DNA from 3 places in the Cytobacillus sp. FSL M8-0252 genome. Region 2 is predicted to be linked to each of the others. Evidence: a T-box and tRNA genes for the amino acid it is inferred to sense, from the RefSeq annotation. Region 2 holds a T-box; the other regions hold tRNA genes.
What was found. A T-box is a leader RNA that pairs with one kind of tRNA and senses whether it is charged. The one in region 2 lies ahead of trpS (tryptophan--tRNA ligase), so its partner is inferred to be a tRNA-Trp.
Positions count from the first base shown of each region.

Region 1 (3,241 bases), 210 kb from region 2:
GGTAGGAGCCTTAGAAGCCGGAGCGCTAGCTTCGGTGGAGGCGTCGGTGGGATACTACCCTGGCTGTATTGAAATTCTAACCCACATCCCTTATCGGGATGGGAGACAGTGTCAGGTGGGCAGTTTGACTGGGGCGGTCGCCTCCTAAAGAGTAACGGAGGCGCCCAAAGGTTCCCTCAGAATGGTTGGAAATCATTCGTAGAGTGTAAAGGCACAAGGGAGCTTGACTGCGAGACCTACAAGTCGAGCAGGGACGAAAGTCGGGCTTAGTGATCCGGTGGTTCCGCATGGAAGGGCCATCGCTCAACGGATAAAAGCTACCCCGGGGATAACAGGCTTATCTCCCCCAAGAGTCCACATCGACGGGGAGGTTTGGCACCTCGATGTCGGCTCATCGCATCCTGGGGCTGTAGTCGGTCCCAAGGGTTGGGCTGTTCGCCCATTAAAGCGGTACGCGAGCTGGGTTCAGAACGTCGTGAGACAGTTCGGTCCCTATCCGTCGTGGGCGCAGGAAATTTGAGAGGAGCTGTCCTTAGTACGAGAGGACCGGGATGGACGCACCGCTGGTGTACCAGTTGTCTTGCCAAAGGCATCGCTGGGTAGCTATGTGCGGAAGGGATAAGTGCTGAAAGCATCTAAGCATGAAGCCCCCCTCGAGATGAGATTTCCCATAGCGCAAGCTAGTAAGATCCCTGAAAGATGATCAGGTTGATAGGTTAGAGGTGGAAGTGTGGCGACACATGCAGCTGACTAATACTAATCGATCGAGGACTTAACCAAAAACGAAAAGCGAAAGCGCCTACCTAGGCGCTGTAGCTGGACAATACGAAATGCGGGCGGCTTCAAGCCGCCGCAGCTAGACAGCACTACGTAAGTAGTCGCGTCAGCACGCATTCAGGCGATTACTCAAAACAATCTTCTTCAACATTACCTAGTTTTCAGAGAATGATTTAAAATTTCTCTTGAAAATTTTATTAAAGACGTTATAATAATATATGTCTTTAAAAAGTCCGGTGGCGATAGCGAGAAGGTCACACCCGTTCCCATACCGAACACGGAAGTTAAGCTTCTAAAGCGCCGATGGTAGTTAGGGGCTGTCCCCTTGTGAGAGTAGGAAGTTGCCGGGCATACATACTATTAAATTATTCCGCAGTAGCTCAGTGGTAGAGCATTCGGCTGTTAACCGAACGGTCGTAGGTTCGAATCCTACCTGCGGAGCCAATGGAGAGCTGTCCGAGCTGGCCGAAGGAGCACGATTGGAAATCGTGTAGGCGGTTTATAGCCGTCTCAAGGGTTCAAATCCCTTGCTCTCCGCCATTAAACATATAAATTGGCCCCTTGGTCAAGCGGTTAAGACACCGCCCTTTCACGGCGGTAACACGGGTTCGAATCCCGTAGGGGTCACCATTTTGGAGGATTAGCTCAGCTGGGAGAGCATCTGCCTTACAAGCAGAGGGTCGGCGGTTCGATCCCGTCATCCTCCACCATTCATATTATCGCGGGGTGGAGCAGTCCGGTAGCTCGTCGGGCTCATAACCCGAAGGTCGCAGGTTCAAATCCTGCCCCCGCAATTTGGTCCGGTAGTTCAGTTGGTTAGAATGCCTGCCTGTCACGCAGGAGGTCGCGGGTTCGAGTCCCGTCCGGACCGCCACTACATAAATTCACACAAATTAATTTAAAACATATTGTAAAACGTATAAGTTTTGGCTCAGTAGCTCAGTCGGTAGAGCAAAGGACTGAAAATCCTTGTGTCGGCGGTTCGATTCCGTCCTGAGCCACCATTTGCCGGCCTAGCTCAATTGGTAGAGCAACTGACTTGTAATCAGTAGGTTGGGGGTTCAAGTCCTCTGGCCGGCATTGTTTTTTATGGAGGGGTAGCGAAGTGGCTAAACGCGGCGGACTGTAAATCCGCTCCTTCGGGTTCGGCAGTTCGAATCTGCCCCCCTCCACCATCTAGGGGTATAGTTTAATGGTAAAACGAAGGTCTCCAAAACCTTTGATGTGGGTTCGATTCCTACTACCCCTGCCAATTATGGCGGTTGTGGCGAAGTGGTTAACGCATCGGATTGTGGTTCCGACATTCGTGGGTTCGATTCCCATCAGCCGCCCCATTATTTTAAATTCACATTTTTTGCTTTCATGCATAGAATATACAAATGGGCTATAGCCAAGTGGTAAGGCAACGGATTTTGATTCCGTCATTCGCAGGTTCGAACCCTGCTAGCCCAGCCAGATCTGCGGAAGTAGTTCAGTGGTAGAACATCACCTTGCCAAGGTGAGGGTCGCGGGTTCGAATCCCGTCTTCCGCTCCAAGTAGTTATTTATATTGATGGCGGCATAGCCAAGTGGTAAGGCAGAGGTCTGCAAAACCTTCACCACCGGTTCAAATCCGGTTGCCGCCTCCAATACATATTCACTCATTTTTATACACCTCATGCCGGGGTGGCGGAACTGGCAGACGCACAGGACTTAAAATCCTGCGGTAGGTGACTACCGTACCGGTTCGATTCCGGTCCTCGGCACCATAATTAAATAAAAGAATATTTGCCGGTGTGGCGGAATTGGCAGACGCGCACGACTCAAAATCGTGTTCCATCACGGAGTGTCGGTTCGACCCCGACCACCGGTATTTGCGGGTGTAGTTTAGTGGTAAAACCTCAGCCTTCCAAGCTGATGATGAGGGTTCGATTCCCTTCACCCGCTTATATGGAAGTTAAGGACTGTAGACAATCTCTATTTATTAGCAGATTGTCTACAGTTTTTTTTAGTTGAAGTGATTAGTTTTGTTGTTTTTTACTAACCTTAACGAAGTGCATAATGAGTGAAGAGAATGGATGAAAGGCTTCAGTAACGAGAAATGCATTCTCCTTAAAAAATATATGCAGAATACAGGTTGGTTAACAAGAAATATGTTGGAAATGAAAACTTTTCGGATTGATGGTTGACAGGATAGCTTTTATTAGATAAAATTTTCTTTGAAGTTGATAATCATTATCAATGACATGATGATGATCTAAAATGTTCGGATGGAGTGAATGACCTTGTCTAGATTATTTACTGAAGACTTAAGAATTGCATACGGTGATAGAGAGATTGTGAAGAACTTAAACATGATGATACCAGACGGTGAGATTACGGCTATTATTGGGCCGAATGGTTGTGGTAAATCGACTGTCTTAAAGACGATTGCAAGAATTATCCAAGCCAAAGCTGGGTCTGTATATCTTGATGGTAAGCAAAT
Region 1 is NZ_JBBOWZ010000001.1:1,544,549-1,547,789, forward strand. Features, by position in the region: rRNA gene MKX83_RS07945 (23S ribosomal RNA) at 1-780, shown strand, start outside; rRNA gene rrf (5S ribosomal RNA) at 1,010-1,127, shown strand; tRNA gene MKX83_RS07955 (tRNA-Asn) at 1,147-1,221, shown strand; tRNA gene MKX83_RS07960 (tRNA-Ser) at 1,224-1,317, shown strand; tRNA gene MKX83_RS07965 (tRNA-Glu) at 1,333-1,407, shown strand; tRNA gene MKX83_RS07970 (tRNA-Val) at 1,412-1,487, shown strand; tRNA gene MKX83_RS07975 (tRNA-Met) at 1,498-1,571, shown strand; tRNA gene MKX83_RS07980 (tRNA-Asp) at 1,575-1,651, shown strand; tRNA gene MKX83_RS07985 (tRNA-Phe) at 1,706-1,781, shown strand; tRNA gene MKX83_RS07990 (tRNA-Thr) at 1,785-1,857, shown strand; tRNA gene MKX83_RS07995 (tRNA-Tyr) at 1,869-1,952, shown strand; tRNA gene MKX83_RS08000 (tRNA-Trp) at 1,956-2,029, shown strand; tRNA gene MKX83_RS08005 (tRNA-His) at 2,036-2,111, shown strand; tRNA gene MKX83_RS08010 (tRNA-Gln) at 2,158-2,232, shown strand; tRNA gene MKX83_RS08015 (tRNA-Gly) at 2,238-2,312, shown strand; tRNA gene MKX83_RS08020 (tRNA-Cys) at 2,332-2,405, shown strand; tRNA gene MKX83_RS08025 (tRNA-Leu) at 2,437-2,525, shown strand; tRNA gene MKX83_RS08030 (tRNA-Leu) at 2,547-2,629, shown strand; tRNA gene MKX83_RS08035 (tRNA-Gly) at 2,633-2,703, shown strand; gene MKX83_RS08040 (ABC transporter ATP-binding protein) at 3,042-3,241, shown strand, end outside.
Region 1: it has a tRNA-Trp gene. The T-box ahead of trpS (tryptophan--tRNA ligase) is inferred to sense a tRNA for this amino acid. The anticodon was not compared.

Region 2 (3,241 bases):
CAATATAAAGTACAAATTGCTTTCTAATCAAAGGTAAAAAAAGAATAATAATGGATTAGATTGTAAAAGAAAGGAATAAAAACAGAGTTGTTTGCCCATACTTATTGACAAATAATCATGCGAGTGGGGGTTAGGAAATGTTATATCTTCATGATGTTTGGGTGAACTGGTTTGAAGGGGAAGAGAATGGTTACAATGTTTGTCAATTTCATGAATGGCGAAAAGATGATGCAGTTGAATTATTGGATCAAGTACCATTACTAAGGATCACACCAGCACTATTTCATTATATTGAAAATGATTTATCTGAATTACCACAACAGCTATTGAATGACGTGTATCAAAAAGCGTATTTAAGAAAAAATCATGAAAGAGTGCAATTGGATTATTGTTTTGTCATTACTGATGGGACAAGCATTATGGCCGTTGATACAATAGGGTATCATATTCCAATTCGAAAGAGTAGATTGATACCAAGACAAGAACAACTTACATATGAAATGATTTCTAATCACGATGAAATGGAATATACTTTTGAACAAAAGCCGAGTCTAAAAAGTTTTCACATTCTTTCTCCAGATCCAGAATTAATGAAAGGCCTGACAAGGAAGGAAAGGCAGCTCAAACAATTAATGTTTATGGCACTAGATCAACTTCATAGTTCAGAAAATGAAGCGGAAATTCGCTATTGGTTTACAGAATGGATGCCTGAAGAGTATAAAAGTATTCAATCAATGGGTTTCCATGATGCATGGATGAATTTATATGAAGACAGTAAGATAGGTTGGTCTAAGAAACATGAAAGATTTTGTGAGAATATCATTAAAGGACAACCTTTTTTTGAAAAGTTATGGGAAATGGAAAATGGTTCAAAGGTAAATTAAATCAAAAAGGGACGCTCAATTTAATTTGAACGTCCCTTTTTTTTGTTTCCTTTTTCTTCCTAATCCCATAGCGTTTTCCATCTTTTTAACCATTTTACCTGCAACTTTATTGGCATTTTCTGCTCCTGCATCTAATATCTCATCTAATTCTGCTGATTCCATGAGATGATGATATTTATCTTGAATAGGTTTTAAGTGGCTAATAATTACTGTAGCTAAATCCCCTTTAAAATCACCGTACCCTTTTCCTTCATATTTATTCACAATATTTTCAATTGATTCACCTGAGAATATCGAGTAAATCGTTAATAAATTTGAAACGCCAGGTTTATTCTCTTTGTCAAAAGCAACGATGCCATCAGAATCTGTTACAGCGCTTTTAATTTTCTTCTCAATTTGTTTCGGTTCATCCAAAATAGAGATAAATCCTTTTTTATTAGGGTCAGATTTACTCATTTTTTTCGTTGGATCTTGAAGTGACATGATTCGTGCGCCCACTTTTGGAATGCTTACTTCTGGAATCGTAAAGATGTCATTGTATTTTTTGTTGAATCTTTCTGCTAAGTCTCTTGTTAATTCTAAATGCTGTTTCTGATCTTCTCCAACCGGGACAATATCTGTACCATATAATAGGATATCTCCAGCCATTAGTGGTGGGTAGGTTAATAAGCCTGCTGAGACAGCTTCTTTACCAGCAGATTTATCTTTAAACTGCGTCATTCTTTCTAACTCACCGATATAAGAAATACATTGTAACATCCATGCGGCTTGTGCATGTGCAGGTACTTCGGATTGAACGAATAGAGTTGCCTTATTAGGATCTAAGCCTACCGCAACATAAAGTGCTGCTAGGCTACGGATATTGTTTCTTAGTTGTAAGCGATCCTGTGGAACAGTGATAGCATGTTGATCGACGATACAAAAGTAGCAATCATACTCATTTTGCAGCTCAACAAACTGTCTTAATGCCCCGATATAGTTACCAATTGTTATTGTTCCACTGGGTTGAATACCAGAAAAGAGTGTTTTTTTCATCATAATCCTCCTATTTGCTATGAGAAATGAACATATAAAAAGACCACTCATCCCTAAAAAATCTAGGGACGAATGGTCCGCGGTGCCACCCTAATTATTCACATATGTGAATCTCTTAAAGACAGATAACGTTAGTCTAACGTGAATCGATATATTCATGCTCAAAAAGTCCATTCGATTTAATAGGTTGCTTATTCTCACCTACCATAAGCTCTCTTAAAACCATCTTAAATGTACTACTCTTTTCTCACAGCAATTTGTATTATTTATTTGTAATCATAATATAATATATGTAGAAGTAAATCAAGTGAGCGTTATAACAGCAAAAAAAATTTTTATTTGTTATATACCAATAAAAACTTATGAAAACCCTTACATGACAATAATAATACATGTTTCGACATTTTTTTGAAAAAATATAGATAATTTAGATTATTTAAAACGGGCTTGAAATAAACTTTTAAAGAAACTATAATAAAACCTACCAAACGACATCTTTACAAACATATTACATTTTGTTCGGTTACAGGTAGATGGAATGATGAAAAGGTGAGTTTATCGTAGTCTAATAGATACAAATTTTAATATTCAAGCTGAATTATCTGAATAGAGGGAATTTGTTCTATCAAAATAAACTTACTTTCCTTAGTATGCATAAAGGAATCAACTCTTTTTTTATAATAAAAATTGTTTGATTTTTTCATCAATCTACTCTATGTGAACAACTGTTATTTCTGTGAAGAATCGTTTGAATTAAAAATAGGGGGTTTCACCGTGAAAAAAAGATGGTCAATCTTTTTAAGTATGCTACTTTTAGCTAGCATGGTTCTAGCAGCTTGCGCTGGCGGAGGCGATGACAATGCAGATGGTGGCGATGGAGGTAGTGATGTACCTCAAGAATTAAAAGTAAATATTAATACTGAACCACCTTCATTAAATCCAGGTTTGGCTGAAGATTCTACTTCTGGTACTGTTCTTCGTAACGTATTAGAAGGATTAACTCGAATTGGTCAAGACGATAAACCAGCAGCCGCTATGGCAGAAGATTGGGAAATCTCAGAAGACCAAAAAACATACACATTTAATATCCGTGAAGATGCACAATGGTCAAATGGAGATCCTGTAACTGCAGAAGATTTCGAATATGCATGGAAATGGGCATTAGACCCAGCTAATCAATCAACATATGCGTATCAACTATATTATGTTGAAGGTGCAGAAGCTGCTAACACAGGAGAAGGTAGCTTAGATGATGTTGGCGTTAAAGCTGTAGATGAAAAAACTTTAGAAGTTACACTAGCAAACCCAACACCTTACTTTCT
Region 2 is NZ_JBBOWZ010000001.1:1,750,804-1,754,044, forward strand. Features, by position in the region: gene MKX83_RS09020 (YjbA family protein) at 138-884, shown strand; gene trpS (tryptophan--tRNA ligase) at 900-1,919, opposite strand; T-box leader at 1,981-2,179, opposite strand; gene MKX83_RS09030 (peptide ABC transporter substrate-binding protein) at 2,694-3,241, shown strand, end outside.

Region 3 (3,241 bases), 2.2 Mb from region 2:
GACAGTTCGGTCCCTATCCGTCGTGGGCGCAGGAAATTTGAGAGGAGCTGTCCTTAGTACGAGAGGACCGGGATGGACGCACCGCTGGTGTACCAGTTGTCTTGCCAAAGGCATCGCTGGGTAGCTATGTGCGGAAGGGATAAGTGCTGAAAGCATCTAAGCATGAAGCCCCCCTCGAGATGAGATTTCCCATAGCGCAAGCTAGTAAGATCCCTGAAAGATGATCAGGTTGATAGGTTAGAGGTGGAAGTGTGGCGACACATGTAGCTGACTAATACTAATCGATCGAGGACTTAACCAAAAACGAAAAGCGAAAGCGCCTTGCACAGGTGCGACAAGCATAAGACAGATTTGACAGGAGCTTGTTCTTTAACCTCATGACAAATTTGACTTATGACCTCGAGCACCTAGGCGCTGTAGCTGGACAATACGAAATGCGGGCGGCTCCAAGCCGCCGCAGCTAGACAGCACTACGTAAGTAGTCGCATCAGCAACGCATAGGCGATTACTCATAAATATCTTCTTCAACATTACCTAGTTTTGAGGGAACGATTCCCTTACAATTTCATAGTCCGGTGGCGATAGCGAGAAGGTCACACCCGTTCCCATACCGAACACGGAAGTTAAGCTTCTCAGCGCCGATGGTAGTTAGGGGCTGTCCCCTTGTGAGAGTAGGACGCTGCCGGGCAAACTACCCCAATTTTTGGGGTTATTTTTTGGCCCCTTGGTCAAGCGGTTAAGACACCGCCCTTTCACGGCGGTAACACGGGTTCGAATCCCGTAGGGGTCACCATTTTGGAGGATTAGCTCAGCTGGGAGAGCATCTGCCTTACAAGCAGAGGGTCGGCGGTTCGATCCCGTCATCCTCCACCATTTTTGTGTTTATTTGCCGGCCTAGCTCAATTGGTAGAGCAACTGACTTGTAATCAGTAGGTTGGGGGTTCAAGTCCTCTGGCCGGCACCACTCGTCCTTTGTACGAGCCATTAGCTCAGTTGGTAGAGCATCTGACTTTTAATCAGAGGGTCGAAGGTTCGAGTCCTTCATGGCTCACCATTTATATTTGCGGGTGTGGCGGAATTGGCAGACGCACCAGACTTAGGATCTGGCGCCGCAAGGCGTGGGGGTTCGACTCCCTTCACCCGCATTAGTATTTTATAATGAATATTTGCGGAAGTAGTTCAGTGGTAGAACATCACCTTGCCAAGGTGAGGGTCGCGGGTTCGAATCCCGTCTTCCGCTCCATATGCGCCCGTAGCTCAATTGGATAGAGCGTTTGACTACGGATCAAAAGGTTAGGGGTTCGACTCCTCTCGGGCGCGTTTTATTTCGGGAAGTAGCTCAGCTTGGTAGAGCACTTGGTTTGGGACCAAGGGGTCGCAGGTTCGAATCCTGTCTTCCCGACCACGAATACTTTTTAGGGGCCTTAGCTCAGCTGGGAGAGCGCCTGCTTTGCACGCAGGAGGTCAGCGGTTCGATCCCGCTAGGCTCCACCAATTTAATTTTTAACAATATATTTTATGGCGGTGTAGCTCAGCTGGCTAGAGCGTACGGTTCATACCCGTGAGGTCGGGGGTTCGATCCCCTCCGCCGCTATTGCTTTTTTATTAATGGAGGAATACCCAAGTCTGGCTGAAGGGATCGGTCTTGAAAACCGACAGGGGTGTTAAAGCCCGCGGGGGTTCGAATCCCTCTTCCTCCGCCATTAATATTTATTATCGCGGGGTGGAGCAGTCCGGTAGCTCGTCGGGCTCATAACCCGAAGGTCGCAGGTTCAAATCCTGCCCCCGCAATCTGGTCCGGTAGTTCAGTTGGTTAGAATGCCTGCCTGTCACGCAGGAGGTCGCGGGTTCGAGTCCCGTCCGGACCGCCATTTACATATTTATTATTTTGGCTCAGTAGCTCAGTCGGTAGAGCAAAGGACTGAAAATCCTTGTGTCGGCGGTTCGATTCCGTCCTGAGCCACCATTTAGTCTTTTTTGGAGGGGTAGCGAAGTGGCTAAACGCGGCGGACTGTAAATCCGCTCCTTCGGGTTCGGCAGTTCGAATCTGCCCCCCTCCACCATCTAGGGGTATAGTTTAATGGTAAAACGAAGGTCTCCAAAACCTTTGATGTGGGTTCGATTCCTACTACCCCTGCCAATTATGGCGGTTGTGGCGAAGTGGTTAACGCATCGGATTGTGGTTCCGACATTCGTGGGTTCGATTCCCATCAGCCGCCCCATTTTTAAACATTTTATTGGGCTATAGCCAAGTGGTAAGGCAACGGATTTTGATTCCGTCATTCGTAGGTTCGAACCCTACTAGCCCAGTTATGGCAGCATAGCCAAGTGGTAAGGCAGAGGTCTGCAAAACCTTTATCCCCGGTTCAAATCCGGGTGTTGCCTTTATGCCGGTGTGGCGGAATTGGCAGACGCGCACGACTCAAAATCGTGTTCCTTCGGGAGTGTCGGTTCGACCCCGACCACCGGTATGTTGAAGTTCTTAAATGCGGGTGTAGTTTAGTGGTAAAACCTCAGCCTTCCAAGCTGATGATGAGGGTTCGATTCCCTTCACCCGCTTAAATAGGGGCCTATAGCTCAGCTGGTTAGAGCGCACGCCTGATAAGCGTGAGGTCGATGGTTCGAGTCCATTTAGGCCCACCATTTATATTATTCCGCAGTAGCTCAGTGGTAGAGCATTCGGCTGTTAACCGAACGGTCGTAGGTTCGAATCCTACCTGCGGAGCCATACATATTTTAGTTTGCGCCTTTAGCTCAGCTGGATAGAGCAACAGCCTTCTAAGCTGTGGGTCAGAGGTTCGAATCCTCTAAGGCGCGTCAAAGCTCTTAAATCTTCTATAAGGTTTATGAGCTTTTTTTGTATGATTAATTTTAAATTAAGCTTCTAGGCATCTAGTTGAAAGCTTTGTAGATAAGTACAAAAAAAAAGCTTCCATGAATGGAAGCTAAAAAGGGGGATTTACACTTGTAATAGAAGTTTCTCCAAATAAATCTTTTTTTATACCTATATTTTCTTTATTTTACATATTTCTCTCATTAACAAATTATTTCACTTTTCTAACACATATTATTAGTAATATAGATGAGAAAGATTAGATGTTTAAGAAAGAGGGGCTTTTTATGAAGAAGTGGATATCAACCTTTTCTGTAATTATGATTATTTTTCTTGCTGCTTGTGGAAATGCAGAGAATGATGCAAACTCTAGTGGTGGGGAAGGATCAGTTCCTGCTGCAATCGATG
Region 3 is NZ_JBBOWZ010000001.1:3,970,049-3,973,289, reverse strand. Features, by position in the region: rRNA gene MKX83_RS20180 (23S ribosomal RNA) at 1-301, shown strand, start outside; rRNA gene rrf (5S ribosomal RNA) at 572-688, shown strand; tRNA gene MKX83_RS20170 (tRNA-Glu) at 719-793, shown strand; tRNA gene MKX83_RS20165 (tRNA-Val) at 798-873, shown strand; tRNA gene MKX83_RS20160 (tRNA-Thr) at 889-964, shown strand; tRNA gene MKX83_RS20155 (tRNA-Lys) at 979-1,054, shown strand; tRNA gene MKX83_RS20150 (tRNA-Leu) at 1,064-1,145, shown strand; tRNA gene MKX83_RS20145 (tRNA-Gly) at 1,169-1,243, shown strand; tRNA gene MKX83_RS20140 (tRNA-Arg) at 1,247-1,320, shown strand; tRNA gene MKX83_RS20135 (tRNA-Pro) at 1,329-1,405, shown strand; tRNA gene MKX83_RS20130 (tRNA-Ala) at 1,419-1,494, shown strand; tRNA gene MKX83_RS20125 (tRNA-Met) at 1,521-1,594, shown strand; tRNA gene MKX83_RS20120 (tRNA-Ser) at 1,611-1,703, shown strand; tRNA gene MKX83_RS20115 (tRNA-Met) at 1,718-1,791, shown strand; tRNA gene MKX83_RS20110 (tRNA-Asp) at 1,795-1,871, shown strand; tRNA gene MKX83_RS20105 (tRNA-Phe) at 1,891-1,966, shown strand; tRNA gene MKX83_RS20100 (tRNA-Tyr) at 1,980-2,063, shown strand; tRNA gene MKX83_RS20095 (tRNA-Trp) at 2,067-2,140, shown strand; tRNA gene MKX83_RS20090 (tRNA-His) at 2,147-2,222, shown strand; tRNA gene MKX83_RS20085 (tRNA-Gln) at 2,239-2,310, shown strand; tRNA gene MKX83_RS20080 (tRNA-Cys) at 2,315-2,385, shown strand; tRNA gene MKX83_RS20075 (tRNA-Leu) at 2,390-2,471, shown strand; tRNA gene MKX83_RS20070 (tRNA-Gly) at 2,489-2,559, shown strand; tRNA gene MKX83_RS20065 (tRNA-Ile) at 2,567-2,643, shown strand; tRNA gene MKX83_RS20060 (tRNA-Asn) at 2,654-2,728, shown strand; tRNA gene MKX83_RS20055 (tRNA-Arg) at 2,744-2,817, shown strand; gene MKX83_RS20050 (FixH family protein) at 3,121-3,241, shown strand, end outside.
Region 3: it has a tRNA-Trp gene. The T-box ahead of trpS (tryptophan--tRNA ligase) is inferred to sense a tRNA for this amino acid. The anticodon was not compared.